DNA from 4 places in the Pseudogemmobacter sonorensis genome. Region 4 is predicted to be linked to each of the others. Evidence: riboswitches for the same ligand, from Rfam matches in the RefSeq annotation. Region 4 holds a riboswitch; each other region holds the start of a gene.
The links. Region 4 has a riboswitch for cobalamin ahead of nrdH (glutaredoxin-like protein NrdH). Riboswitches for the same ligand answer to the same signal wherever they lie in the genome.
Positions count from the first base shown of each region.

Region 1: linked by a shared signal. The riboswitch ahead of ABNX41_RS02520 (aromatic ring-hydroxylating oxygenase subunit alpha) and the one ahead of nrdH (glutaredoxin-like protein NrdH) in region 4 are both predicted to bind cobalamin.
Region 2: linked by a shared signal. The riboswitch ahead of ABNX41_RS18275 (5-methyltetrahydropteroyltriglutamate--homocysteine S-methyltransferase) and the one ahead of nrdH (glutaredoxin-like protein NrdH) in region 4 are both predicted to bind cobalamin.
Region 3: linked by a shared signal. The riboswitch ahead of ABNX41_RS00305 (TonB-dependent receptor plug domain-containing protein) and the one ahead of nrdH (glutaredoxin-like protein NrdH) in region 4 are both predicted to bind cobalamin.

Region 1 is NZ_JBEFZE010000002.1:175,118-182,226, reverse strand. Features, by position in the region: gene ABNX41_RS02525 (FAD-binding oxidoreductase) at 1-532, opposite strand, end outside; gene ABNX41_RS02520 (aromatic ring-hydroxylating oxygenase subunit alpha) at 535-1,773, opposite strand; cobalamin riboswitch at 1,855-2,054, opposite strand; gene ureG (urease accessory protein UreG) at 2,144-2,833, opposite strand; gene ABNX41_RS02510 (urease accessory protein UreF) at 2,830-3,462, opposite strand; gene ABNX41_RS02505 (urease accessory protein UreE) at 3,475-4,104, opposite strand; gene ABNX41_RS02500 (hypothetical protein) at 4,144-4,314, opposite strand; gene ureC (urease subunit alpha) at 4,435-6,186, opposite strand; gene ABNX41_RS02490 (urease subunit beta) at 6,186-6,491, opposite strand; gene ABNX41_RS02485 (HupE/UreJ family protein) at 6,501-7,055, opposite strand; gene ABNX41_RS02480 (urease subunit gamma) at 7,067-7,109, opposite strand, start outside.
Region 2 is NZ_JBEFZE010000034.1:26,485-33,593, forward strand. Features, by position in the region: gene ABNX41_RS18260 (hypothetical protein) at 1-157, opposite strand, end outside; tRNA gene ABNX41_RS18265 (tRNA-Thr) at 261-335, shown strand; gene ABNX41_RS18270 (hypothetical protein) at 588-1,460, opposite strand; cobalamin riboswitch at 1,693-1,894, shown strand; gene ABNX41_RS18275 (5-methyltetrahydropteroyltriglutamate--homocysteine S-methyltransferase) at 2,058-3,188, shown strand; gene ABNX41_RS18280 (TRAP transporter substrate-binding protein) at 3,319-4,308, shown strand; gene ABNX41_RS18285 (TRAP transporter small permease) at 4,305-5,009, shown strand; gene ABNX41_RS18290 (TRAP transporter large permease) at 5,002-6,318, shown strand; gene ABNX41_RS18295 (UPF0262 family protein) at 6,472-6,951, shown strand; gene ABNX41_RS18300 (arsenate-mycothiol transferase ArsC) at 7,014-7,109, shown strand, end outside.
Region 3 is NZ_JBEFZE010000001.1:72,369-79,477, reverse strand. Features, by position in the region: gene ABNX41_RS00330 (pseudouridine synthase) at 1-470, opposite strand, end outside; gene ABNX41_RS00325 (DUF6476 family protein) at 534-842, shown strand; gene ABNX41_RS00320 (ABC transporter ATP-binding protein) at 972-1,715, opposite strand; gene ABNX41_RS00315 (FecCD family ABC transporter permease) at 1,712-2,695, opposite strand; gene ABNX41_RS00310 (ABC transporter substrate-binding protein) at 2,692-3,471, opposite strand; gene ABNX41_RS00305 (TonB-dependent receptor plug domain-containing protein) at 3,728-5,599, opposite strand; cobalamin riboswitch at 5,749-5,935, opposite strand; gene ABNX41_RS00300 (NAD(P)/FAD-dependent oxidoreductase) at 6,229-7,109, shown strand, end outside.
Region 4 is NZ_JBEFZE010000006.1:97,151-104,259, reverse strand. Features, by position in the region: gene nrdE (class 1b ribonucleoside-diphosphate reductase subunit alpha) at 1-436, opposite strand, end outside; gene nrdI (class Ib ribonucleoside-diphosphate reductase assembly flavoprotein NrdI) at 418-834, opposite strand; gene nrdH (glutaredoxin-like protein NrdH) at 853-1,074, opposite strand; cobalamin riboswitch at 1,176-1,365, opposite strand; gene ABNX41_RS06880 (DUF1013 domain-containing protein) at 1,540-2,280, opposite strand; gene ABNX41_RS06875 (ribonuclease T2 family protein) at 2,480-3,127, shown strand; gene ABNX41_RS06870 (NAD(P)H-quinone oxidoreductase) at 3,215-4,207, opposite strand; gene ABNX41_RS06865 (COQ9 family protein) at 4,224-4,895, opposite strand; gene rpsU (30S ribosomal protein S21) at 5,005-5,211, shown strand; gene ABNX41_RS06855 (Lrp/AsnC family transcriptional regulator) at 5,356-5,820, opposite strand; gene mscL (large conductance mechanosensitive channel protein MscL) at 5,912-6,298, opposite strand; gene ABNX41_RS06845 (glutathione S-transferase N-terminal domain-containing protein) at 6,458-7,109, shown strand, end outside.

The DNA of each region.
Region 1 (7,109 bases), on a different contig from region 4:
CCAGCCTTTCGCGGAAGATCAGGTCCGAGGGGCGGCGCGCGGCATGGACGAAGACGATATCCGGCATCTCCCCCGAATCCCAGGCCCAGGTCGTCATCGACATCATCGGCGTGATGCCCGATCCGGCCGAGATGAACAGGTGTTTCCGCGCCGGATGGCGGTGGAAGCTGAAGATCCCCGCGGGCCCGAAGGCCTTGATCCGCATCCCCGGCTTCAGGTGGTCCAGCATCCAGCGCGTGCCGATGCTGCCCGGCTGGGCCTTGACCGTGACCGAGATCGACAGCGGCCGCGAGGGCGAGGACGAGATCGTATAGGTCCGCTGCACATTGCCGCCCGCGCCCTTCTTCGGATCCACCGGCAGGTCGAGCGTGACGAACTGCCCCGGCTGATAGTCGAACCACGCGCCCGAAGGCGCGCGGAAGGTGAAGGTCGCGGTGTCCGGGGTTTCCGGCACCACCATGGCGCATTCCAGGGGCTCCTGGCCCGACCAGGGCTCGGCCGTCCAGTTCAGGCGGGATTTCACTGTGGGCATTTCTATTCCGCCGCCATCGCGGTCGGGGGCGACAGCCGCCGCGTCATCACCCCGCAATACCAGTCGATGAACTGGATCACGCCCTCTTCCTGGATCGGCGAATAGGGCCCGGGCTCATAGGCGGGAGAGAGAATGCCCTTCTGATTCTCCTCGACCACCTGGCGGTCTTCGTCATTGGTGTTGATCCAGACCTCGGTCAGGGTCTTGATGTCGTAATCCTCGCCCTCGACCGCATCCTTGTGGACCAGCCATTTCGTGGTGACCTCGGTCTCGGTCGGACTGATCGGCAGCACCCGGAAGACGATGGCGTGATCGCCCAGGAAATGGTTCCAGGTGTTCGGATAGTGATACATCAGAAGGCTGCCCGCGTCGTAGAACGGCATCTGGCCCATGCGCCTCGCGACCGCATGCTTCGTCGACATCGTATAGCTTTCGGCATTGTTCAGCAGCGGGATGCGCGCCAGCCGCCACTGGAAATCCGCCTTGTTCACGAAGCGCGACGGCAGGCCCGCCGCCTCGCAGCGCTTCCAGTGGTCAAGGATGTCGGGGCTGGCCGAATCGGGGCCGTCCATCGCGGTCATGCGCGGATTGTCGGAATAGGTCCGGCACAGCGAGGGATGCGAGCCGCCGCAATGATAGCATTCGCGGTTGTTCTCCATCACCAGCTTCCAGTTGCCCTTCTCGACGATGGTCGAGGAGAAGGCGACCTTCGCCTCGCCAAGACCCGAGGGCGCCAGATAGCCCATCGCCGTGCGCGCCAGATCCGCCACCGGCGGCGGCACCTCGGCCAGGCAGATATAGACGACGCCGCCCAGATCCAGGCAATGCACCTTCTTCAGCCCGAATTTCGAGGCGTCGAAATCCTCGCCCATGTCGCGGGCGAAGATCAGCTTGCCTTCAAGGTCGTAGGTCCATTGGTGATAGGGGCAGACAAGGTTCGGAGTCGATCCGGTCTCCTTGGCGCAAAGCCGCTGGCCGCGATGGCGGCAGACGTTGTGAAAGGCGCGGATCCGGCCGTCCTTGCCCTTGATGACGACCACCGGATAGGTGCCGACCTGAAGGGTCGCATAGGCGCCCGGCTTGACCAATTCGCAGGTCGGAACGGCGAACAGCCATTCGCGATACCAGATCTGTTCAAGATCGGCGGCATAGGTGCCCGGATCGCAATAAAGATCGCGCGACAGGGCAAAGGCGGGGCGGCGTGAGGCGATCTGCCCCAGAATGTCGGAATGGCTCAGCATCTCAGACCTCGCTCTGCCCAAGCCTCCCCGCATGGGCCGGTTTCCAGTGATGCGCCCTTGGAGCCGGGGCCCCGCCGGTCGCGGCTTCGTCGATGCGAAGGCGGGTTTGCGGGCCGCGGGCCGGGCCGATGGCCCGTGGCGCGACGCCTTCCCGGGGGCTCCCTTCCCCCGGCGGCCGTCGTCGCGCCCTTTCCCGTCACCGTAGCGGAAGCAGTGCCGGTCTTGCGCCGACTTTCCAGTTCCCTGCCCCTGCGGGCAGCACCTTGCAGGGATCAGGAAATCACGGCGCGGGCGGGCGGGATCGACTGTTTGCGACCATCGGCAAGCGGAAACGGTCGCGCCGAAAATTCCCCGCCATGCGCAGACCCGGTCAAGGGCCGGAAACGCCCTCCGCCAGGGCCGGGCCGGAGGTGGGATCGGACGCCCGACCGGAGGCAGGGCCGGTCAGCACCAGCCCGCCCTCGCGGATCAGGAAATCCACCACGGCCTCGATCCCCGCGCCCTGTCGCAGTCGCGCCATGACATAGGGGCGCGTGCCGCGCGCCGCCCGCGTATCGGCCTCAAGCTGCGCCAGATCCACCCCGACATGGGGGGCGAGATCGGTCTTGTTCACCACCAGCAGGTCGGATTTCGTCAGCCCCGGCCCGCGCTTGCGCGGGATGTCCTGGCCCGCGGCGGTGTCGATCACATAGATGGTCAGATCGGCCAGTTCCGGCGAATAGGTCGCGGCCAGATTGTCGCCTCCCGATTCGATCAGGATCAGGTCGAGCGCGGGAAAGGCCGCGTTCAGATCCGCCACGGCGGCAAGGTTGATCGAGGCATCCTCGCGGATCGCTGTATGCGGGCAGCCGCCGGTCTCGACCCCCCGGATCCGCTCGGCCGACAGGACCTGCGCCCGCATCAGATATTCGGCATCCTCGCGGGTGTAGATGTCGTTGGTGATCACCGCCATCTCGCAGCGCCGGGAAAGCGCGCGGCACAATCCTTCGGTCAGGGTGGTCTTGCCCGCGCCGACCGGGCCGCCGATTCCGACCCGCAGGGGCCCGTGGGGAGAGGTCATGTCCTGAACAGCCTTGTCTCAAGGGTTTCATGCCGCATCGCCTGAAGATCGGCGCAAAGCGCGGCATTGCCAAGATCTTCCTCGCCCGCCTGCGCCGCCCGTTCGGCCAGCCCGGCGATCAGCGGATGCAGCGCGGCCAGAACGCCCTGCCCCTCGGTCTGGCCAAGCGGCACCGCCCGGGTGGCGATGGTGACGAGGTTCGAGGCGAAGGCATGCAGCGCCAGCGCGATCACTTCGAAGGCGGGCAAGGCCAGCGCCTGCGCCGCCCGCCCGATCGCCACCGGCAGCGGCGCGGGCAGGATCTCGCGCCCCGTCAGGGCCGAGACGGTGCGGGCAAACGCCGCGCCCTGCTCTGCGGTCTCGCGCAGCCTCTCCTGCGAGGGGGAGAGCGCCAGGGCCAGATCGGCCAGCGCAGCATGATCCGCGCCGTCGCGCAGGGAAAGCGCCAGAAGGACCGAATCCTGCCAGCCCGCGCCGAATTCGATCACCCCCGCCAGCCAGTCGCGAAAATCCGCCGCGTCGCGGACCGCGCCATCGGCGATGGCCTGCTCCAGCCCGTGCGAATAGACGAAGGCGCCGGTCGGAAACGCCGGGGAAAGCCATTGGATCAGGGTCAACCGGGCGGTCACCTTGCGCCGCCGTCACTTGGCGTCGCGGTGGCCATAGGGCAAAGGCGGCATCTGGGTTGCCGCCTCGGGCCGGGCGGGCGGGTGATAATGCAGCCGCCCGTCGCCATGGTCGTGCCAGCCAAGCGCCTCGCCGCCGGGGGTGGGCGCCTGCGCGCCGCCCGGCGCGTGACCGTGTTCATGGCGATGTTCATCGCCATGCGAATGGCCCATGGTGCGACCGTGGCCATAGGCGCCGCCCTCGGGCGTGAAAGGCTCGGAAACCGGCGTCAGACCGGCGCCGAGACCCGAGAGCATCGCCTCAAGCACATGATCGGCGCGGATCAGCAGGCGCTTCGGCTCGATCTGGCAAGGCGTGTGGCGATTGCCGATATGCCAGGCGTAGCGCAGAAGATCGGGGCCGGTGACCTCGACCAGCGCCTCTTCGGCGGCAACCACCTGGATCGCGCGCCCGTCCAGCAGGCGAAAGCCCCAGAAATCATCAAGATTGGTGACCACCGGCAGATCGACGAGAAACCCCTCGCCATGCACGGTCACCAGCCTCTTGCGGCGCAAGAGCCGCTCGTCATAGCCCAGGACCACCAGATCATAGGTCTGGTCGGGCGCCTCTTTCAGCACGTCGCGCGCGAGGGGAAGGTCAGCCATTGCGCCCCCCCGTCCCGCATTCCGTGCCGCAGTTCGGCCTCAGAACAAGGAGCGTGCGCCCAGGAGGCGGTGCAGTTCGTCCAGGCGATTGGTGCCGCGCGCGGCGAGTTCGGCATCGCTGGTCTCGGCCAGACGGGCAAGCTGCCCGGCGCCGTAGCGTTCCTCGGACATGGAGACGAGTCGAAACCAGATGGATCTTGCGGAAATCATGGGAAACCTCTTTCACGAAATGGTTTCCTCCCTGTCCCCAATATGCCGCACCGCAGCAAATAGGGCAACGATGCTGACCGAATAACTGCCCTGCATTTGAATCAACGCTGATTTCCATGTTCAGAACATGAAATATCTTTGCGCCAGGGGCAATTCCCGCGCCGGTTCGCAGGTTAGCAGCACCCCATCGGCGCGCACCTCATAGGTTTCGGGATCGACCTCGATCTGCGGGGTCAGGTCGTTCAGCCGCATGTCGGATTTGCCGATGCCCCGGGTGTTCTCGACCGCGACCAGATCCTTGGCAAGGCCGTAGTCATCGCGGATCCCGGCCTCGTATCCCGCTTTCGAGGCGAAGATCACGGCATTACGCTCCACCGACCGGCCGAAGGCGCCGAACATCGGCCGGGTATGGACCGGCTGCGGCGTGGGGATCGAGGCATTGGGATCGCCCATCTGCGCCACCACGATCACGCCGCCGATCAGCACCATCTCGGGCTTGGCGGCGAAGAAGGCGGGCGACCACAGCACCAGATCGGCGCGCTTGCCCTCTTCGATAGAGCCGATATGGCCGCCGATGCCATGGGCGATGGCGGGGTTGATGGTATATTTCGCAATATAGCGCCGGGCGCGGATATTGTCGTTTTCGCCCTGCTCCTCGGGCAGGCGGCCGCGCTGGAGCTTCATCTTGTGGGCGGTCTGCCAGGTGCGGGTGATCACCTCGCCCACCCGCCCCATGGCCTGGCTGTCGGACGAGATCACCGAGAACGCACCCATGTCGTGAAGGATGTCCTCGGCCGCGATGGTCTCGCGCCGGATGCGGGATTCGGCGAAGGCCACATCCTCGGGCACCCGGCGGTCGAGGTGGTGGCACACCATCAGCATGTCGAGATGCTCTTCGATCGTGTTGACGGTATAGGGCATGGTCGGGTTGGTGGAACTGGGCAGGACGTTCCGGCTGCCCACCACCTTGATGATGTCGGGCGCGTGGCCGCCGCCCGCGCCCTCGGTGTGGAAGGCGTGGATCGTGCGGCCCCGGATCGCGGCCAGGGTATTCTCGACAAAGCCCGATTCGTTCAGCGTATCGGTGTGGATCATCACCTGCACGTCCATCCGGTCCGCCACCGTCAGGCAGCAGTCGATGGCGGCGGGGGTGGTGCCCCAGTCCTCATGCAGCTTGAGGCAGGCGGCCCCGGCGCGGATCTGTTCCTCCAGCCCGGCGGGCAGGCTGGCGTTGCCCTTGCCCGCGAAGGCAAGGTTCATCGGGAAGGCGTCGGCGGCCTGAAACATCCGCATCAGATGCCAGGGGCCGGGCGTGCAGGTGGTGGCCAAAGTGCCATGCGCGGGCCCGGTGCCGCCGCCCAGCATGGTGGTCAGGCCCGAGTGCAGCGCATCGTCGATCTGCTGCGGGGCGATGAAATGGATATGGGCGTCCATGCCGCCGGCCGTGAGGATCCGGCCCTCGCCCGCGATGATCTCGGTCCCCGGGCCCACGATCACATCGACGCCGGGCTGGGTGTCGGGGTTCCCGGCCTTGCCGATCCTGGCGATGCGGCCGTCGTGCAGGCCCACATCGGCCTTGTAGATGCCGGTATGGTCAAGGATCAGCGCATTGGTGATGACCGTGTCCATCGCGCCCTCGGCCCGGGTCAACTGGCTTTGCCCCATGCCGTCGCGGATCACCTTGCCGCCGCCGAACTTGACCTCCTCGCCGTAAAGCGGCCCGTTCGCCCCCCTGGTCGCCGCGCCCGAGCGTTCGGCGATCAGGTCGCGCTCGACCTCGATGATGATCTCGGTATCGCCAAGGCGGATGCGGTCGCCCGTGGTCGGGCCATACATGTCGGCATAGGTGCCGCGCGAGATGACATGCGCCATCAGAGATCCCCCATCACACGCGCGTTGAAGCCATAGACCCGGCGCCCGCCCGACAGCGGCACAAGCGCCACCTCGCGGGTCTGGCCGGGCTCGAACCGCACGGCGGTCCCGGCGGGAATGTCCAGCCGCTTGCCAAGCGCCGCCGCGCGGTCGAACGCCAGCCCCGGATTGGTTTCCGCGAAATGGTAATGGCTGCCGACCTGCACCGGGCGGTCGCCGGTATTGGCCACCGTCAGCACGGTGACCTCGGCCCCGGCGTTCAGGATGATGTCGCCATCGGCGGGGAAGATCTCGCCCGGGATCATGGGGTTACCTCAGCCAAGGGCCAGCGCGACACCGGCGATGGCGGTCAGGCCACCGGCGACGCGGGTCAGGTTGCGTTGCAGACCGCGCCCCAGCGCGATCCCGGCCAGATGCAGCCCCGCCGTCGCCAGCACAAAGCCGATGGCGTAAAGCGCCAGCCCGCCCGTCGGCCCCTCGGTGCCGTGGGCATGGCCGTGGAACAGCCCGAAGGCCGCCGTCACCGCCGCCACCAACGGCAGCGAGGGGTTCAGCGCCGCCGCCGTCAGCGCCCCCAGCACGACGATCGAGGCCAGGATCATCGGCTCGACCGTCGGCAGTGGCAGGGCCGCCGCGCCGGCCAGCCCGCCCGCGACCATGCCGCCGACGAAGGCCAGCGGCAGCGCCCACAGCGCCCGCCCGCCCAGCACCGAGGCGCAGAGCCCGACCGCCACCATGGCCAGCAGATGGTCGAGCCCGCCGACCGGGTGCGTCAGCCCCGCCAAGAACGAGTATTCAACGCCATGGCCGGGATGGGCCAGCGCCGCCGTCGGCAGCAGCAACATCAGGGTCAGCATAATGCGGTTCACGGGGGGCTCCTTCAGCGGATGGGATGATGCACGGTCACCAGCTTGGTGCCGTCG
Region 2 (7,109 bases), on a different contig from region 4:
CCTTGCGCCGGGCCATATTGGCCTTGAGCGCGGCCTTGAGCCGGTCCTCGCGCGTCGCGGGCTTCGCCGCACCCGCCTTCGCGGCGCGGTGCGAGCCGACGCCGGGCGATGCGGGGCGCTGCCCCGCGGGGGGATTTCCATCTTCGGTCTTGCGCATGGGCCGAGCCTTATCCCAGCCCGCAGGCCCGGTCCAGAGCGGCATGTCAAAAGGGGGGTTGCGGAGGCAGATGTTTGCGTCTAAATCCGCCTCCACCGACGGCGCTGCAGTAGCTCAGTGGTAGAGCACTCCCTTGGTAAGGGAGAGGTCGAGAGTTCAATCCTCTCTTGCAGCACCATCTTTCCCCCTTCGAATTTGGCTTTCCTGTCAGGCGGTTGGCTGGTCTCATTGGCCGGTCTTGGCGGTAATCTGTCGCGCCATGGGCCGCCGCGGATGCCGCCTGCCCGCCGGGAGGGGCCGTCGCCGCCGCGGCGGCAAAGGGCATTGGAGCGCGAGGTATTGCGGCAAGGAGCGGGCGAGGGGCCTTCGATCGGGGCGTGCGGGACGAAACCGCCCGGCGCCCCCGCCGCGCGATGGGGCAGGGGGGGCGTCAGGCCGAAAGGAACGCCACCCCGGGCAGGTTACGGATCGTCTCGATGTCGCGGTAATAGCCCTCGGTGATCGAATCGACCAGCGCGGGTGTCCAGCCGGGCAGGTCGAAGCGCAGGGAAAGCTGGTCGGGGCGGCCGAATTTCTCAAGGAAGGCGGTGACGATCCGCCGCCTCTGCGCCAGATTGGCAGGGGGGTGGTCGTCGGTGTAGCGGCGCATCCGGGCGAAGCCCTCGGGCGACATGATCAGCGACAGCAGCTCGTCGGTTTCCTCAAGTGCGAAACCGTCGTCATGGCCCGAGACCTCTTGCAGCACCTCGTCCCAGATCAGCGGCGTATCCTCGTCGGCCCAGATCGTCAGCGGCACGCCGGGGTTCTGGGTCACGATCTGGCGCACCACATCCGACCAGCGGATCTGCAACGGATCGGCGCCTTCGATGAATTCCTCGTAGCTTTTGCCCTTCTGGCGCTCGAACAGGGCGGGAAGGAAGGTCGCGGGGTTGCGGATCGCCAGGTGGAATTCGGCGCCGATCGCGGGAAAGATCTGGGTGAAGGCGCGGATCCGCTCGCCCGCGAAACCGTAAAGCTGGCCGCGCAGCGCCCATTGCGGAAAGGCGAGGAAGCTGTCCCAGCTCAGGATCAGCCGGTCGGCGTCATCCTCGTCCATGATCTGCTCCAGCACCATGGTCTGGGTCTCGACCGAGGCGGCGGCGCCCTTGAGCTGGACGGCGGTGTCGCGCAAGAGGCGGCGATAGCGGGTGGGGGCGGGCACGGCGATGCCCTGCTCGGCCAGGGCGCTGCGGTTCTTCAGCAGGCAGCGGATGAGCCGCTCTTCATCGGTGCAATGGGCGCCGAGATGGTAGACGATGCGCATGGCGGGCCTGCTCCGGGGCTTTTTTCGAGGCTTGTTCTCTCGGCGCGCAAGCGCCCCGACCGGCGCCGATGCGGCGAATATAGGCGGTTTCTGGCCGGGACGAAACCGGATTTCTGGGGTGCCGTTCCGTGCGGGACCTGGCCTGCGGCGCCGCGCGGCGGGCGTCCGGCTTCATCATCATCATGCGATGATTTCAACACCGCATCCATTGACAGATGCGGCGCGGCGGCAGAGCCTGCGTGCTGATCCAGGTGCCGGGGGAAGCCCCGGGTAAAAGGGAATCCGGTCAGGGCGAAGGCCCGAATCCGGGACTGCCCCCGCAACTGTAGGCGGAGAGCCTGTCCGACATGCCACTGGTGCGCAAAACGCGCCGGGAAGGCCGGACAAGGCGGCGACCCGCAAGTCAGGAAACCTGCCCGGATCTGTTCACCTGTTCCGGCCGCGGTGGGCGCGTCGGGAGCGGCAAATCCGCAAAGGTGACGGCAAGCGCCTTCACGACCCCGGTCGTGGGGGCCCGTTTCGCGGCCTTTGGTCGCGGGGCGCGTCCGTTCATTTATCGGCCCGGGGGTTTCCGGGCCGCCCGGAAGGCATGTCACGATGATCCAGACCGAATCCCGTTTCCGCCGCCGCGCGCCCTGCCGGGCCGATCATGTCGGCTCTCTCCTGCGCCCCGGGATGGTGCGCGCGTTGCGCGAGCGGGGCATTTTCGACGGCGAGCTGACCCTGGTCGAGGATATGGCGGTCCGCGACCTGGTGAAGCTTCAGAAGGATGCGGGCCTCAGGGTCTTCACCGACGGCGAGGTGCGCCGCCAGTTCTGGCACTACGATTTCATGGGCATGCTGACCGGCCTCGACATGAAGCCCTCGACCCGAAGCCTGCCGTTCCAGACCGAGCACAAGACGCCCCCCATCGAGGCGCATCTGACCGGGCCGCTGGATTTTCCCGCCGATCATCCGATGCTTGCGCATTTCACCTTCGTGCGGGATCTGGTGCGCCCCGGGGAGGGCGTACCCAAGATCTCGATCCCCGGCCCCTCGGCCTGCCACTACCGGATGGAGCCGGAGAATATCGAACACGCCCCCTATCGCGATCCGGAGGCTTTGTTCCACGACATCGCCGCGACCTATAAAAAGGCGGTGCGGGCCTTCTACGACGCGGGCTGCCGCTATCTGCAACTGGACGACATCTTCTTCGCCTATCTGGGCGATCCCAAACAGCGCGAGATCCGACGCGCCATGGGGCAGGACCCCGATGAGCTGGTAAAGAAATACGCCTGGATGCTGGAAGAGGCGATCAGGGACCGCCCCGAGGATCTGGTGATCGGCATGCATATGTGCCGGGGGAACTTCCGCTCCTCGCATGTGGCCGAGGGGGGCTACGACTTCGCGGCGGATGCGATCTTCAACCAGACCTCGGTCGATGTGTATTTCATGGAATACGACACCGATCGCGCGGGCGGGCTGGAGCCCTTGCGCCTGCTGCCCAGGGGCGACAAGCGGGTGATGGCGGGGTTCATCACCACGAAGACCGGCGATCTGGAAGATCTCGACTGGCTGCGCGCCAAATTCGACGAGGCGTCGAAACATGTCGATCTCGACCAGCTTGGCATCGCGCCGCAATGCGGTTTCGCCTCGACCGAACATGGCAATGCGATCACCGAGGACGGTCAGAAGCGCAAGCTGGAACTGGTGGTGAAGACCGCCGAGGCGATCTGGGGCGAGGCCTGATCCCGCCCGCGGGCTCCGGCCCTTCGGGTCCGGGCCCTTGGCGCCGCGCCTTCCGGGGCCGCTCTTCCGGCCTCGGTCTTCCTTCGGGCGCAGGGCTTCGGGCCGCGCCCTTCCGCAGAAAGGATATGACATGACTTTCCCGATCCGGGCGGCCCTTGCTGTCCTGCTCTTTGCCGCGCCCGCCATGGGTCCGGCCACTCCGGCGGCGGCCGAAACCCTGCGTTTCGCGCATTTCGTCGCCCCGACCCATACCCTGACCGAGGCCATCGTGACGCCGCTGACCACGGGCGTCGCGCCCTCGGGCCTGGTGATCCGCACCTATCCGGCGGGCGAGTTGGGCGCGGGCCCGGCCGAGCAATATGTCCGCGCCGTGCAGGGCGTGGCCGATATCGTCTGGGGCCTGCCGGGCTATACCTCGTCGCAATTCCCGCTTTCCATGCTGACCGAATATCCCGGCGCGCTGCCCCAGGGCATGAGTGGCGCGGATTTCCTGTGGAACGGCCATGAGGCGGGGCTTCTGGCGCGCGAATATCCCGCGACCGAGCCGCTGGCGCTGTGGACGGCCGAGCCCGCCGTGCTGGTCACCCGCGACCGCGCGGTCCGCGCGCCCTCGGACCTTGCGGGGCTGAAGATCCGCGTCTCCGGCTCGGTCACCTCGGGCGTGGTGCAGGCGCTTGGCGCGATCCCGGTGCAGATGCCCGCGGGCGATGTCTACAACGCATTGCAGACCGGGCTGGTCGACGGGGTGATCATCGGGTCGAGCGGGATCTCGGACTTCCGCTTCGACGAGGTGCTGGGCCATGTGACGCTGGGGATTCCGCTGGGCAATCAGGCCTTCTATGTCGTCGCCAATGCCGCCCGGGTCGAGGCCCTGCCCGAGGCCGAGCGTGCCGCGCTGCGCGCGGTCTCGGGCCGCGATCTCTCGCGCCATGCCGAGGCGGCCTGGAATGCCAGGGGCGCGGCGGCGATCGGGGGGCTGCGCGCCCGCGACGGCGTGGTGGTGGATCTGACCGGGGCCGAGATCGCGGCCTTCGAGGCGGTGCTTCTGCCGCTGACCGAGGCCGCCATCGCGGGTCTGGGGGCCGAAGCCGCCATCGCCGCGATGCGGGGCGCCGAGTGAGCACCCCCAGACCTGACACCTCCGGGCGCGACGGGGCCACGGACGCCACCACCACGGGCGGCGCGGTCGAGCATGGGGGACGGCCCGCCGCCACCGGCGCCGAGCGGCCCGAGTTTGGGCGACCCGAGTCTGGGCGGGAGAGGCGGCCTGCAGCCACGGGCGGGGGACAGCCCGCTGTCGGGGGCGGGGGGCAACCCGATGCCCTGTTCCGCCGCGCGCTCGGCTTCCTCGACCGGATCGCGGGCGGGCTGGCGGCGTTCTGCGCCCGGCTTTCCGGCGCGGTGCTGCTGGCCCTGACCGGCATGCTTCTGGCCGATGTGGTCGGGCGCGGCTTCGGCCGCCCGCTGTTCGGCGCGCAGGACCTGGCCGAAATGGGCATGGTCGTGGTCACCTTCGGCGCGCTGGCCATGCTCGACCACCGGGGCGGGCAGATCCGGGTCGATCTTTTCGCGGGTGCGATGCCGGGCTGGATGCGGCGCGGAGGGGACCGGCTGTCGGCGGCCCTGGGGGCGGCGATCTGGCTCGCACTGGCCTGGGCGCTGTGGGATGCGGCGCGGCTTTCGGCCCTGCTGAACCTGTCGAGCAATATCCTGTCGATCTCCAAGGCGCCGTTTCAGCACGCCCTTGCCGCCTTCGCCGTGATCGCGGCGCTTGGGGGGATCCTGCGCGCCATCCTGCCGGAGCGGCCCCGCCATGGCTGACACCCTTTCCGGCCTGGCGGGCATCCTTGCGCTGCTGGCGCTGATCCTCTTGCGGGTGCCGGTGGCCTTCGCGATGTTCGCGGTCGGTTTCGTCGGGATCTGGGCGCTGTCGGGCCTGCCCGTCGCCATGGGCCTTCTGGCCTCGGAGACCTTCACCCTGGCCTCGAAATTCGAGCTGATCGTGATCCCGCTCTTCATCCTGATGGGCAATCTCGCCAGCCGCGGCGGCATGAGCCGGGCGCTTTACGAGGCCGCCTTCGCGCTGGTGGGGCGGTTCCGGGGCGGGCTGGCGCAGGCGACGCTTCTGGGCTGCGGCGCGTTCTCGGCGCTTTGCGGCTCGTCCATCGCCTCGGCGCTGACCATGGGCAAGGTCTCGCTGGGCGAGATGGAGCGTTACGGCTATGCCCCCCGCCTCGCCACCGCGACGGTGGCGGCGGGCGGCACGCTGGGCATCCTGATCCCGCCCTCGACCGGCTTCGTGCTTTACGCGATCCTGACCGAGCAGAGCATCGGGCGGCTGTTTCTGGCGGGCTTCCTGCCGGGCCTTCTGCTGCTTGGGCTTTTCATGGCGGTGGTGACGCTGATCTGCTGGCGCCGCCCGGGGGCGGGCCCGGCCGGTGCGCCGGTGGCGCGGGCCGCGGCGCGGCGCGCGATGATCGGCGCGCTGCCGGGGCTTTCGGTGATCCTGGTCACCATCGGGGGGCTTTACAGCGGCCTCTTCTCGCCCGTGGAATCCGCCGCCGTCGGCGCGGGCCTGCTGGCCATTCTGGGCCTGGCGCGGCGCGGGATCGGGTTGCGCGACCTGTGGGACGCGGGGCGCGATTGCGCGCTGACCTCGGCCAGCGTGATGCTGATCCTGATCGGGGCGCATCTGTTCAACCCGTTCATGGCGCTCAGCCATATCCCGCAGGACATCGGCGCGGCGCTGACCGGATCCGGCCTTGGCCCCTGGGGGGTGATGGCGCTGATCGTGCTGTGCTATCTGGTGCTGGGCATGTTCATGGACGGCTTTGCGATGCTGGTGCTGACGCTGCCGGTGTTCTTTCCGGTGGTGACGGCGCTTGGGTTCGACCCGATCTGGTTCGGCGTGATCGTCATGGTGGTGCTGGAGATGGGGCTGATCTCGCCCCCGGTGGGGATGAACGTCTTCATCGTCCATTCGGTCGCCCGCCATGTGCCGCAAGGGGTGATCTATCGCGGCGTCGCACCGTTCTGGCTGGCCATGCTGGCGGGCGTGGCGATCCTGTCCGTCTTCCCCGCCATCGCGACCGCGCTTCCCGACTGGGTCATGGGGCCCGGTTTGCGCTGAGGGCGCCCTGCGCAAGGCCCGGGCGATAGGGGATTGCGCGAGGGGCCGGGCTTCGGGCATCAAGGCAGGGTTCGCACCGGCCCCGTCCGGCGCGGTTTGCCCGTAGCGCGGCCCCACCGCGTTTCCGTTTCGCCCGCCCCGAAAGCCCGCGCCATGACCAGTCGCCTGTGCCATATCGAAATCGACGAGACCGGCCTGGCCCGCGCCACGCCCGAGATCGAGCAGGAGCGCCGCGTCGCGATCTTCGACCTTCTGGAGGAGAACGCCTTCGCCTTGCCCCCGCGCGAGGGGCGCGAGGTGCCGCCCGGCCCCTACCGGCTGGGGCTTTCGATCCGCGAGGGACGGCTGGTCTTCGGCCTGGGCTGCGAGGACGAAAGCCCCGTCGGCGAGTTCCACCTGAGCCTCGGCCCGTTCCGGCAGGTGGTGAAGGATTATTTCCAGATCTGCGAAAGCTATTTCGAGGCGGTGAAGCGCCTGCCGCCCAGCCAGATCGAGGCCATCGACATGGCGCGGCGCGGCATCCACAACGAAGGCGCCTCGATCCTGGTCGAGCGGCTTTCGGGCAAGGCCGAGGTCGACAACGCCACCGCGCGGCGGCTGTTCACCCTGATCTGCGTGTTGCTCAGGGGGTGAATTTGGCCGATCTGCCGCAGTCCGTGCTGTTTTGCTGCGACCATAATGCGGTGCGCTCTCCGATGGCCGAGGGCATGATGAAACACTTCTACGGCCAGCGCGCCTATGTCCAGTCGGCGGGGGTCAGGAACGACATGGAGGTGGACGGCTTCTCGATC
Region 3 (7,109 bases), on a different contig from region 4:
ATCCCCGGCCGCCGCGCGCCCCCGATCCCCGAAAGGCTCTCGCCGCAATGGTGCAAAAGCGCATTGACCAGCGTCCCCGAGGGCGAACCGGGCGCGGGATGGACCACCATCCCCGCGGGCTTGTCGATCACGATCAGATCGGCATCCTCATGCACGACGGTCAGCGCGATCGCCTCGGCCCGGGTCTCGACCGCCTCGGGCACGCCGGGCCGGATCCGCCAGCACTCGCCCGGCACCACCCGGGCCTTGAGATCGGTCACCACCGCCTCGCCCGCCGCGCCAAGCCGCGACACCCGCCCCTCGGCGATCAGCCGCGCCAGGCGCGAGCGCGACAGCGCCGCCGCCTCGGGCACGAGCGCGGCCAGCGCCTTGTCCAGCCGCGCGGGCGCATCCTCGCCGATGCGGACCTCGATCGCCGCCTGCGCCCCCAGATCGAAAGGGGTATCGTCGTCGGAGAAATCTTCTGTCATAACATCCTCGCCCGAAAGCTGCCCCCGGGCAGGGAAAGATCCGCAAAAGGCGCGCCCCTCACCATGACCCCGGGTTCCGACATGGGCGGATTGCCGCCCTCGCTGCGTCTGTTGAAGGCTCTGGTCATCGTCCTGATGCTGAGCATGATCGGCGGCGTCATAGCGGTGGTGGCGCTGCTTGTCACGCGCCTGCCCCCTTCACGCCACGCCCCCCCGCCCGCCCTGCCCGACGGGATCCGCCTGCCCGAAGGCGAAACCGCGGGCGCGGTGACCTTCGGCACGGGCTGGATCCTCGTGGTGACCGAAAGCGACCGCATCCTGATCTTCGACACCGACGGCCGCCTGCGGCAGGACACCACACTCTCCCCCTGACCCGCCTGCCCCTCTCCTGGCCCCTGCCCATTCTTCTTTGCAAAAATATCCCGGGGGTGAGGCCCGGCACGGGCCGAGGGGGCAGCGCCCCCTCCCTGCCTCTCCGCCACCACCGCCCCCCCGGGGGCGTCACCCCACAGTGGCCACCGGCTGGATCACCGGCCCGTCCGGGGTCTCGGCCCGGTAAGCCCGGATCCCGAAAGAGCGCGCCAGATGCGCCTCCCCCAGCACCTCGCCCGGCGCGCCATCCGCCAGGATCCGCCCGCCATCCAGCAGCACCAGCCGCCCGCAATGGCGCGCCGCCAGCCCCAGATCGTGGATCGAGACCAGGACCGAGCGCCCCTCGGCCGCCAGTTCCCCGAACAGCGCCATGGTCGCGATCTGCCCCCCGGGATCTAGCCCGGCGACCGGCTCGTCCGCCAGCAGAAGCGGCACCTCCTGCGCCAGGGCGCGCGCCAGCAGCACCCGCGCCTGCTCGCCCCCCGAAAGCTCGGTGGCGCGGCGGTGGCGGAAGGACCACAGCCCCACCCGCTCCAGCGCCCGCGCCACGGCGGGATCGGCGGGATCGGCCGCCCCATGGGGGGCGCGGCCAAGCGCGACCAGGCTCTCCACCGAAACCGGCCAGGCGATCTCGCGCCCCTGGGGCAGGAAGGCGGCGGCGCGGGCGCGGGCCCGGGGCGCCATCCGCGAAAGCGAGGATCGCCCCGCATGCGGCAAAAGCCCAAGTGCGGCGCGCAGAAGCGTGGTCTTGCCCGCGCCGTTGGGGCCGATCAGCCCGACCACCTCGCCCGGCCCGATCCGCAGGGACACGCCCGCCAGCACCTCGCGGCCGCCGCGCCGCACGCCCAGATCCTCCAGCGCCAAGAGGCTCATGCCTCGACCCTCCTCAGCCGCCAGATCAGATGCAGGAAAAAGGGCGCGCCCACGATCGCGGTCAGCACCCCCAGCTTCAGGTCGCGGTCCGGCGCGATCAGCCGCGTCGCCACATCGGCGGCCAGCAGCATCGCCGCGCCGCCAAGCGCCGCCGCGGGCAAGAGGCGCGAGGGCCGCCCCCCCGTCAGGGGCCGCAGCAGATGCGGCACCACCAGGCCGACGAAGCCCACCGCCCCCGCGACCGAGACCGCCGCCCCCACCGCCGCCGCCGTGCCGATCACCAGCCAAAGCCGCAGCCGCGCCAGATCGACGCCAAGGCTTTGCGCCGCATCCTCGCCCAGGGTCAGCGCGTCCAGCCCCCGCCCCAGCGAAAGGAGAAGCGCCATCCCCCCCGCCATCAGCGGCGCCGCCAGCCAGACATGGCGCATCGAGCGATCCGCCAAAGAGCCCATCATCCAATGCACGATCTCGATCGCGGCGAAGGGATTGGGCGACAGGTTCAGCACCAGCGAGGTCAGCGCCCCCGCCAGCGCCGAGATCCCGATCCCCGCCAGGATCAGCGCCAGCGCCCCCCCGCGCGGCCCGGCAAGGCCCAGGACCAGCGCCACCGCCACCCCCGCCCCCGCCAGCGCCGCCAGCGGCAGGGCCAGCGCGAAGGCCGCCGCCAGCCCGGTCTGCAGCGCGATCACCGCCCCCAGCGAGGCCGAGGCCGAGATGCCGATCAGCCCCGGCTCGGCCAGGGGATTGCGCAAGAACCCCTGCATCGCGGCGCCCGAAAGCCCCAGCACCGCGCCGACCAAGAGCCCCAGGACGGCGCGCGGCAGCCGGATCTCGCGCATCACCTGCACGATGGGCCCGCCCTCGCCCGCGAAAAGCGCCCGCAGGCTTTCGCCCAGGCCCAGCCCGGCGGGACCGATCAGCAGCGAGGCGGCGAAAAGCACCGCCACAAGCGCCGAAAGCGCCAGGATCAGCCGGGTCATGGCGCGGGCCCTTCCGGGGTCTCGCGCGCCTCGAAAGCCGCGCGCGCGCGCGCCATGGCCGCGACGGCGCGCAGCACATGGGGCGTGCCGCAAACCCAGTCGGCATCGGTGGTGGCCGCGACCCCGGCCCCTTCGCGCAGCCGCGCCAGCGCGGGATGGCGCAGGATCTCTTCCGAGCGCGAGGCGCCGGGATAGGGGGTCGAGGTCACGATCAGTTGCGGCGCGGCCAGCACCAGCCGCTCCAGCGCCAGGATGCCGCCGCCGCTCAGGCCCGCGCGCGCGCCGATATTCTCCAGCCCGACATGGGCCAGAACGTCGTCGGCCAGGGTGCCCTCGCCGCTGGTATAGCCGTTGGGATAGTAAAGCGCGGCCGAGATGGGCGGCGCTTGCGTCCGGGGTTCGGCCAGCGCGGCCAGCCCGGCGGCGAATTCGGCGACCAGCGCCTCGCCCTCGGCCTCGCGCGACAGCGCGCGCGCCACCGCGCGGACCTGCCCCGGCACGCCGTCGAGCGAGGTGACCGCCGCCACCTGCTCCACCCGGATGCCGAAGCCGCGCAGAAGCGCGATGGTGGCGGGGGAATTGTATTGGCCCGCCAGCACCAGATCGGGCGCCAGCAGATAGACCTGCTCGGCCTGGCCGCGATTGACGACATAGGCCCCGGCCTCTTCAGCCATGGAAGAGGACAGCGGGTCGAGCGCCAGATGGCTGACCGACACCAACTGCCCCGGCGCCGCCAGCATCATCGCGATCTGGTCGGTGCAAAGATTGATCGACACCACCCGCGCGGGCGGCTGCCCACCGGGAGGCGTGGTGGCGCCCCCGGCGCCGGGGGCCCCCGGATCGGAAGCTACCGGACCGGAAGCTACCGGATCGGAGGCCCCAAAATCGGAAGCCCCTTGATCGGAAGCTACCGGATCGGAAGCCACCGGATCGGACGCCAAGATGGCTTCGGGGGCGACCGGCGCCGCCCCCTCCTGCGCGGCCGCCATGCCCGCCCCCCACAGCAGAAGGGCAAGCAGGGCCGCGCCCGCCTCAGAACGAGGTGCGGACACCGACAAAGACCTGGCGGCCCGGCTGGCCGTAGTTGCGGACGGTCTGATACTCCTCGTCGAACAGGTTCTCGACCCGCAGATAGGCCTGGGCCGCATCGTTCAGCTCATAGGTCAGCGTCAGATTGGCCAGCGTGTAATCCGGCATCGCCGAGACCGGCGCGGGCCAGATGCCGTTGTCGAGGAAATCCGCGACATGCTGCACGGTCAGCACGCCCGAAAGCCGGTCGGCCAACCGCCCCTCGACCCCGAAGGTCAGGTCGTGGCGCGGCACCCGCACCAGCCGGGTGTCCACCCCCGCGTCCGAGGTCACGGCATCGGCATAGGTGTAATTGCCGAAGACGGTCCAGCCCGGCGCCACCTGGTAGCTGCCGGTCAGCTCGATGCCGCGGGTGCGGGTCTCGCCCGGGATCTGGGCGTAGCAGCCCGGCCAGCCGCCGCCCGAGGCCGAGGCGCAGGTGGTGGCCGAGCCGTCCCAGCCGATCTTGTCGTCGATGGTGGTCTGGAACAGCGTGGCCTGGATCGAGCCGCCCGGCAGCAGATATTCCGCGCCAAGCTCGAAATTCTGGCTGGTCTCGGGCATCAGGCCAGTGTCGCCATAGGCCGAATACATCTCGTAGAGCGAGGGCGCGCGGAACCCGGTCGAGGCCACGGCCCGGATCACCCAGTCCTGGCCCGGCCGCCAGGCGATGGCGGCGCGGCCGGTGACCTTGCCGCCGAAATGTTCGTGATCGTCGCGGCGCAGCGCCAGCGACAGGTCCAGATCCGGGGTCGGCGCGTAAAGCAATTCGCTGTAGACCGCCGTGGTCCAGGCCTTGCCCCGGTCGCTGCCCGCGCCGAAATCCTCGCTGGTGCGGTCGAGGCCCCAGTTGAGCGAGACCTGCTCCGAGGCCCGCCAGCGCCCGTCATAGGCGATCTGGTCGCGCGCGCCGTCATAGGCCTGCACCCAGCCCAGGGGATAGTAGCGCGAGGTCTCGGTCCGGGCATAGGACAGCTCATGGCTGACCGCGCCGGTCTCGGCCGCCACGAACAACCGACCCCCGCGCAGGCGGCCATGCTCGGTCTCGGCATTGTCGGCGGTCTGGCCGTCGAATTCGGTATAGCTGTTGCGGGCAAAGCCGTTGAAGCCGATGCGGATGCCGTCGGTCAGGTCGTAGGCCGCATGCAGCGTCAGCATCGAGGTTTCGAACCCGTCGTCCTCGGTGCCCCCGGCATAGGCCGAAATCCCGTCGGTGCGGGTGTGGCTGAGGGTCAGGGCAAGCTCCGCCCGCTCGGTCTTCAGCCCGACCGAGGCCGTGGCGGAGCGCGTCGCGTCCGAGCCGATCTCAAGCCCCGCCTCGCCCGAGACGCCGTCCTTCACGGGGCGGAAGCTGGTGATGTCGACGACGCCGCCGATCGCCTCGGAGCCGTAGAGCGCCGATTGCGAGCCGCGCAGCACCTCGATCCGCGAGATGCCCCCGGTGGTGGTCGAGCCGAAATCATAGGCGCATTGCGTGCCCGAGGGGTCGGCGACGTCGATCCCGTCGATGCGCACGCCGATATAGGGCCCGGCCAGGCCGCGCAGCCGCAGCGCGGTCGAGGTGCCGAGCCCGCCGTTGCGCGCCATCGAGACCCCGGGCAGGCGCGCAAGCTGGCCCGCGACCGAAAGCTCGCCCGATTTCTTCAGATCCTCGCCGGTGACGACCGAGACGGTGGCCCCGGTCTGCGACAGGCTGCGCGCCTCGGTGCTGGCCGAAAGCGTGATCTCGCCAAGCGGCAGATGGTCGGACAGCGCGCGTTCCTGCGCGCGGGCGCCGGTGGCGAAGCCCGTCGCGGCAAGGGCCGCGAGGATTGCGATATGTGAGATGCCCTGCATCTGATGTCTCCCTCAGGCGGCGGCCGGGACGGCGCGACCGCGGATGCGTTGCATGGCCCGAGGGGAAAAGGCCGAAGGCCGCCCGCCCGGTGACATGTTTCGTCACCGCTGGCGGAAGCCCGCCCTCCTCCGCGCCCCACGCACGGCGGAAAGGGTGATCACCCTGGCAGGTCTCCTGGCTTGCGGGTCTGGGCGCATTGGACGGGCCTTCCCAGGGCGCGAAAGGCGCGCCCCAGTGGCATTGTTCGTCCGCGCTCGCCGCTTACAGTTGCGGGGGCAGCCGCGGAATCGCACCGCGTTCCCTTTTCATCCGGGGCCGAAAGCGATGCCCCGGGGCCCGCCGCCTGCCCCCGGAAACCGAAGGTTCCCCTGCATGGCCCGGGGGCGGCAGGCTTGTCAAGCCATCCGCGGGCCCGGTCGGCCTGCCCGCCCGCCGCGCCCCGGGGATCGCCGTCTCGGGCCGGGTCTCGGGCCGGGTCGCGCACCGGGTTCCAGGCCGTGTCTCCCACCCGGTTTCGCACCGGGCGCGATGGACATTCCCGCCGATCCCGGTCGAAATGCCACGATCCTTCGCGCGCCTTCGTCCCCCTCGGGTCATCGGCCGCCCCCCCCTTTGCAAGCGAGCGCCAATGTCCGCCAATGCGCCCCATTCGCCCCCCGCCACCGCCCCCCGCAACATCGGCGGCGTCTCGTTCTGGCATGCCGAGATCGGCCCGCCCACCCCCCGCGCGCCCCTGCCGGGCCCGACCCGGGCCGATGTCTGCATCATCGGCGCAGGCTATACCGGGCTGTGGACCGCCTGGTATCTGAAACGCGCGCGACCCGATCTGAAGGTGATCGTGGTCGAGAAGGCCTTCGCGGGCTTCGGCGCCTCGGGACGCAATGGCGGCTGGCTGTCGGGCGGCTTCGCCTGGAGCCATCGCCGCTATGCCGCGACCTCGGGCGCGGCGGCGGTGCGCGCCATGGTGCAGGCGATGAACGGCACCGTCGACGAGGTGATCGGCATCGCCGAGGCCGAGGGGATCGAGGCCGACATCCGCCGTTGCGACGAATTGATCGTCGCGACCAATCCCGCGCAACTGGCAAGGATGCGGGCCGAGGCCGACACGCGCCGCCACTGGGGCGAAGAGGGCCGCATCCGCCTGATCGGCGGCGACGAGATGGCCACACGCATCGCGATCCCCGGCGCGCTCGGCGCGATGGTGGTCGGCAACACCGCCCGGATCCAGCCCGCCAAACTGGCGCGCGGCCTCGCGCAGGCGGTGGAACGCGCGGGCGTCGTGATCCATGAGGGCACCTGCGTCACCGCGCTGTCCCCGGGCCTGGTCGAGACCGACCGGGGCGAGATCCGCGCGAAGGCGGTGCTGCGCTGCACCGAAGGCTTCACCGCCACCCTGCCGGGGCTGGGGCGGGAGTGGCTGCCGCTGAACTCCGCCCAGATCGTGACCCGGCCGCTGCCCCCCGAGATCTGGGCGAAGATCGGCTGGCAGGGGCATGAGATCCTTGGCGA
Region 4 (7,109 bases):
CCATCAAGGCCATCGCCAGCGTCTCGTCGCCGCGCGCCAGCGCCAGCGAGACCATGACGACGCGGTCCTCGTAGCGCTCCAGGTAGCGCTGCCCGTCGCGGGTCTTCAGCGTGTAGGAGGTGTAGTATTTGAACGCGCCCAGGAAGGTCGGGAAACGGAACTTCCGCTCATAGGCGGTGTCCCAGATCTTGCGCTGGAAGTTCCGCGAATACTGGTCCAGCACCTCGGCTTCGTAATAGCCTTCCTCGACCAGATAGCGCAGCTTCTCGTCCAGGCTGTGGAAGAACACCGTGTTCTGGTTGACATGTTGCAGGAAATACTGCCGCGCCGCCATCCGGTCGGCATCGAAGCGGATCCTGCCCTCGCCGTCGTAGAGGTTCAGCATCGCGTTCAGCGCATGGTAGTCGAGCGCGGGTTTCACTGCACTGTCGAGCATTCATTCCCCCAAAACCTGGAAAGCCCCGCACGGATGCGGTCGATGTCGGTATCCGTCCCGGCCAGCTCGAATCGATAGAGCACCGGGACATTGCACTTGGCAGAGATCACCGCGCCGGCGCAAGCGTAGGTCGCGCCGAAATTCCGGTTCCCGCTGGCGATCACGCCGCGGATCAGGGCGCGGCGCGCCGGATCGTTCAGAAAGCGGATCACGGGCTTGGCGACGGCACCCCGCCCCATGCCGTCGGCATAGGTCGGGCAGACCAGGACATAGGGGCGATCCGGCTCGGGCATGGCGGCATCGGGCCGGATCGGGATACGCTCGGCCGGAAGCCCCAGCCGGGCCATGAAGCGCGCCGTATTGCCGGAAGCCGAAGAATAATAGACCAGCCCCGGCATCGCGCGCCCCTTCGATGGTCAGGAAATGCGGCCGATCATGTCGGGACGAAACCCGGCCCAATGCGCCTCGCCCGCCACCACGACCGGAGCCTGACGATAGCCAAGCGCCATGACCTTTTCCATCGCCTCGGCGTTCTGGGTCAGGTCGATGATGTTGTAGGACACGCCCCGGGCGTCCAGCGCGCGGGTGGTGGCGGTGCATTGAACGCAGGCGGGCTTCGAATAGACGGTGATGGTCATTGGATCTGTCCCCGATAGGTTTTTTGGCACAAGCGGACACAGACCCGCAGGGCCAGCCGAAGGCCAGCCCGAACAAAGGCTTCCCGTGCCCGCCGCACGGTTTCGTCATCTGCGTTCCGGCAGGTCTCCTGACTTGCGGGTCACGGCTTGGCTGGCCTTCCCGGGCGTCCCGACCCGGTGACATTTCAGCTTCGCTTACCGCTCACAGTTGCGGGGGCAGCGCCGGATTCACGCCGACTTCCCATCTTCACCCTGAGTCTCCTCAAGAGCACCGGAACACCATCATTTGCCCCCGTTCAATGCACGCTGTCAATATCTGGTGGTCGTCTTCCCGCCAGCCTCCTGCCACTTGCGGAAAACAGCGCCCAAGATGCAACAAGCTGCCCGAAGAACGGGCGCATGAGACGCAAAACGCGCGCCTCTCGGCGCGCGCTGGCGGTTCCGGTGGGGATATAAAGGTGCGGATCAGCGATCCTCTTCGTCCTCGTCATCCTGGCCGCCCGAGGGCAGGTTGAAGAAGCTTTCCGCATCCGAGAAGTCCGAAGGCTGCTTCTCCTCGGCCTCTTCCGATCCGAAGACCTCTAGTCCCTCGGGGATCTTCGGCTCGGGCGCCATGCCCAGGCTCTGCTCGGTCGAGACCAGCTTGCGCCGCTCGTCATCCGACATGACGCCGCCTTCGGCGGCCTTGCGCCGCGCCGCGACCTGCACGGCGGCATCCAGTTCCGACTGCTTGCACAGGCCAAGCGCCACCGGGTCGATCGGGGTGATGTTCTGGATGTTCCAATGCGTCCGTTCGCGGATGGACTGGATCGTCGGCTTGGTGGTGCCGACCAGCTTCCCGATGGCGCCATCGGGCAGTTCGGGATGGAACTTCACCAGCCACAGGATCGCCGCCGGGCGGTCCTGGCGCTTGGAAAGCGGGGTATAGCGCGGGCCGCGCCGCTTTTCCTCGCCCGCCGCATTGGGGTTGTGCTTGAGCTTGAGGCGGTAGAGCGGATCCTTCTCGCCCCGGTCGATCTCGACCTGGTCAAGCTGGCTGTTGGCGATCGGGTCGAAGCCCTTTACGCCGCCCGCCACATCGCCATCGGCGATGCCCTGCACCTCAAGCTCATGCATGCCGCAGAAATCGGCGATCTGCCTGAAGGTGAGCGTTGTGTTGTCCACCAGCCAGACGGCGGTCGCGCGGGCCATGATCGGCTTTGTCATCAGGCTTCCCTTCTGCTTCCGCCGCTGTCGCGGCGGCTCATGTCACTGTCGCCCCGGCCCTGGCGAAACGACCGGGTCCCGGGTCTTTACAAATCTCTCCCGTGCCGGGAAAACGGCTGCGAACCTTGGGCTCGCGTTCTCCGATGCGGGGAATTGTGCCCGATATACCGCCTTTGCACAGGAAGGGAAAGTGGAATTGATGCGCGCGCCCGCTCTTGCGACCGCCCTTGCCCTTGCGATTGCCCCCCTCTCTCCCGCCCGCGCCGAGGGCGAGCGGGCGGGGGATTTCGACTATTACGTCATGTCCCTGTCCTGGTCCTCGGCCTGGTGCGCGCTGGAAGGCGACGACCGGCGCGATCCGCAATGCGATCCGGGCCGGGGGCTGACCTTCGTCCTGCACGGGCTCTGGCCGCAGAACGAACGGGGCTGGCCCTCGTTCTGCCGCACGACCGAGCGCGACCCCTCGCGGCGCGAATCCGGCGAGATGGCCGATATCATGGGCGGCTCGGGCCTTGCCTTCTACCAGTGGCGCAAGCATGGCCGCTGCTCGGGCCTGTCGGCGGCGGAATATTACCGGACCTCGCGCGAGGCCTATGAAAGCGTGACCATCCCGCCGGTCTTCGCCCGGATGGTGAAGACGCTGAACGTCCCGGCAGAGGTGATCGAGGGCGCCTTCCTGGAAAGCAATCCGCATCTGCGCCGCGACCAGGTCACCGTCACATGCAAATCGGGCATGATCCAGGAGGTGCGGGTCTGCCTGACCAAGGATCTGGAGCCCCGCCGCTGCGGCGCCGACACCATCCGCGACTGCACGCTGAAGGATGCGGTGCTGGAAGCGGTGCGCTGAACCCGCCCGGCCGCAACCGCCTTCGACCCCGGATCCCCCCCGGCGCGGGTCGGCCAGCCCGCGTGCCCTCGACCCGAGGGCCGCGCCCTACTCCGCGACCTTGAGGACGATCTTGCCGATATGGCCCGATCCCTCCATCCGCTCATGCGCGGCGGGCGCCTCGCGCAGCGGGAATTCGCTGTCGATCACCACGCGGAAGGCACCTTTGGCGATCATCGGCCAGACCTCGCGCTCGACCTCGGCGCGGATGCGGGCCTTGGCAGCCTCGCTTTGCGGGCGAAGCGTCGATCCGGTGATGGTCAGGCGCCGCATCATCACCTCGGAGAACGCCAGTTCCGCGCGGGCGCCCTGCAGGAAGGCGATCTGCACCAGCCGCCCGTCGTCGGCCAGGGCCTTGACGTTGCGCTTGATGTAATCGCCCCCCACCATGTCGAGGATCAGGTCCGCGCCCCCCAGGGCGCGCATTTCGGCCACGAAATCGGCCTCGCGGTAGTTGAAGGCCCGCTCGGCGCCCAGATCCTCGCAGGCGCGGCATTTCTCGTCCGATCCGGCGGTGGCGAAGACCCGCGCGCCAAGCGCCCGGGCGATCTGGATCGCCGTCGTGCCGATGCCCGAGCTGCCGCCGTGGACCAGGAATTTCTCGCCCGCCCGCAGCCCGCCGCGCATGACGATGTTCGACCAGACCGTGAAACAGGTTTCGGGCAGGCAGGCGGCCTCGCGCAGGTCCATCCCCTCGGGCACCGGCAGGGCATGGGCCTCGTGGCAGATGGCGTATTCGGCATAGCCGCCGCCCGGCAGCAGGGCGCAGACCCGGTCGCCGATCCGCCAGCGCGCCACCCCCGGCCCGACCTCGACCACGGTGCCCGAGCATTCCAGCCCCGGCAGGGGCGAGGCGTCGGGCGGCGGCGCATAGGCCCCGGCGCGTTGCAGCGCGTCGGGCCGGTTCACCCCGGCCCAGGCCACGCGGATGACGATCTGGCCATGGGCGGGCATCGGCACCGGCACCATGGCCGGTTGCAGCACATCCGGGCCACCGGGCGCGACGATCTCCATCGCCAGCATGGAATGGGAAAGCTTCATGTCTTGGCCTTTTCGATCAGGAATTTCTGCCGGGAAAGCCCTCGGGCCGCGCGGGCGGGCGGATCCGGCCCAGGAACTTCAGCGGCCCCGCCGCCAGCATCCGCCCCAGCGGATTCTCCGCCAGCCCCGCCTTCAGCTTCTCGAAGCGCATCACGCCCTCGATCCGGCGATCGAGGAAGTCGCGGGTCGCGGCATGGCCGGGACTGTCGTCGCCCAGCCAGTAAAGCACGGTCGCGCCATGGACCGCCGCCAGCGAGGCGCGCTCGGAATACCAGTTCAGATCGTCCGACCTGTCGCCGAGCGCGGTCCAGATCGCATCCGCCGTGCCCCAAAGCGCGCCCGCGCCAACGCCAGCGTTCTGCGGCAGGGCGAAAAGCGCGGTGCCGCGCCGCACCGCCTCGCGGTCGGCAAGCTCAAGCCGCAAGAGCACCGCCCGCGCCACCCGGTCGCGGAAACGCAGGCCCGACAGATCCTCGGCCGCCAGCCGCCGCGCCATCTCGGCGTCACCCGCCCGATGCCAGGCCAGCGCCAGATCCAGCCCGCCGCGCGGGAAAAGCGCCCGCGCCAGCCCCGGCGCCACGCCCGAATCGGCGATCGCGGCGGCAAAGCTCGTCTCCGACCAGCCGTCGAAGGGCACATGGCCCAGCACCGCCTCCAGCAGTCTTTCTTTCGCCTCGCGCTCTTCCATCGCAGTTTCCCCCGGGTTTCGCAGAGGTGGACAGACCCGCCCCGGCTTGTTATATGGCGCGCGCCTGCACATCAGTGCAACTCTAGCTTAGGAAGGTGGTGACAACCACATGCAGGTCAGCGTCCGCGACAACAACGTCGAACAGGCCCTTCGGGCCCTGAAGAAGAAACTTCAGCGCGAAGGCGTCTTCCGCGAAATGAAGCTCAAGCAGCATTTCGAGAAGCCGTCGGTCAAGAAGGCGCGCGAACAGGCCGAGGCAATCCGCCGCGCCCGTAAACTCGCTCGCAAAAAGGCCCAACGCGAAGGCGCGCTCTGAGATTTCGCCACGCTTTCGCGTGGCTTCAGGCGTTCAAGCGACTCTGGGGCCGGAAACGGCCCGATCAGGTGGAACCCCCGACGCCCCAGGCCCGGGGGTTTTGCTTTTTCGCGCCTTTGCACGGGCGAGGAGACGGCAAGGCATTCAGACCGACAGCGCCGTGGTTCGCACCACAGTGCGCAGCGAAAAGCTCGACTGCATCTTGGCAACGCCGGGCAGGCGCGACAGGAAGCGGCGGTGGATGCGGGCGAAATCCTCGGTGTCGCGGGCCATGATCTTCAGCAGGTAATCCGCCGTCCCCGCCGTCAGATGGCATTCCAGCAGGTCGGGAACCTTGGCGACCTCGCGCTCGAAGGCGTCCAGCGTCTCTTCCGCCTGGCCCTCCAGGGTGATCTCGACGAAGACGGTAGTCGAAAGCCCCAGCCGACGCGCATCCAGAAGCGCGACATAGGCGGCGATATAGCCCTCGGCCTCAAGCCGCTGCATCCGCCTGTGGCAGGCCGAGGCGGAAAGATGGACACGCTCGGCGAGTTCGGCGTTGGTAATCCGGCCCTCTTTTTGCAGGACGCCAAGGATCCGGCGGTCCGTGGCGTCAAGCTCCGTCTCCATGTCGGTCCTCGGTCTGCTGCTGGGGCGGGGGGCGCGCGGCCCCGATGGCAAGGACCGCCCTGAGCCAGGCCGGGCGGTCCTGCGGCCTGGCTCAGGGCTTGGCGCGCAGTTCGGTCAGGATCTGCTGAAGCACCTCGACCTCGGTCGGCGCGGCGGGCGCCTCGGGCGCGGGCTCTTCGGCCTTACGGCCCAATCCGCTGGCGCGGTTCACCGCCTTCACAAGCAAGAACACCACCCATGCGATGATCAGGAACTTGATGATCGCGTTAATGAAATTGCCATACATGAACTGCGCTTCGCCCAGGCCGACACTCAGCCCCGAAAAGTCGATCCCGCCGACGACAAGCCCGATCAGCGGGTTGACCAGATCGTCGACCAGCGAGGTGACGATGGCTGTGAAGGCCGCGCCGATGATGATCCCGACGGCCATGTCAAGGACATTGCCCCTGGCGATGAATGCCTTGAACTCATTGAGCATTTCACTGTTCCCTTGTTGCCCGGACGTTGCCGGGTCATTTCCCGATTTCGACTGTTCCGCCCGCCTGCACAGGCGCGTGGCGACTATTGCACAGTTTGGGGGGCTTACCCACGGGGAATTTTCGCCTATCTGGGTAGCACACATCCCAGGAGCACGGAAATGACCGGACTTGCCGATTTCCCCATCACCCGACGCTGGCCGCCCGTCCATCCCGACGCGATCCAGCTTTATTCGCTGGCCACGCCGAACGGGATCAAGGTCTCGACCATGCTGGAGGAAACCGGGCTGGCCTATGACGCCCATCTGGTCAGCTTCGCCACCAACGACCAGTTCACGCCCGAGTTCCTGTCGCTCAACCCCAACAACAAGATCCCCGCGATCATCGACCCCAACGGGCCGGGCGGCAAGCCGCTGGCCCTGTTCGAGACCGGCGCGATCCTGATCTATCTGGCCGAGAAGACCGGCCGCTTCCTGCCTGAGGCCAACCGCTGGGAGGTGATCCAGTGGCTGATGTGGCAGATGGGCGGGCTGGGCCCGATGCTGGGCCAGCTTGGCTTCTTCCACGCCTTCGCCGGGAAGGAGATCGAGGATCCGCGCCCCAAGGAACGCTACCGGGCCGAGGCCGAGCGGCTTTTGAAAGTGCTCGACGGCGCACTTGAAGGCCGCGACTGGATCGCGGGGGAATATTCCATCGCCGACATGGCCATCGGCCCCTGGCTGAACACGCTGACCGGCTTCTACAAGGCGGGCGACATCACCGGATGGGCGGATCGCAAGAACCTCGGCCCCTATCTTGAGCGGTTCCTCGCGC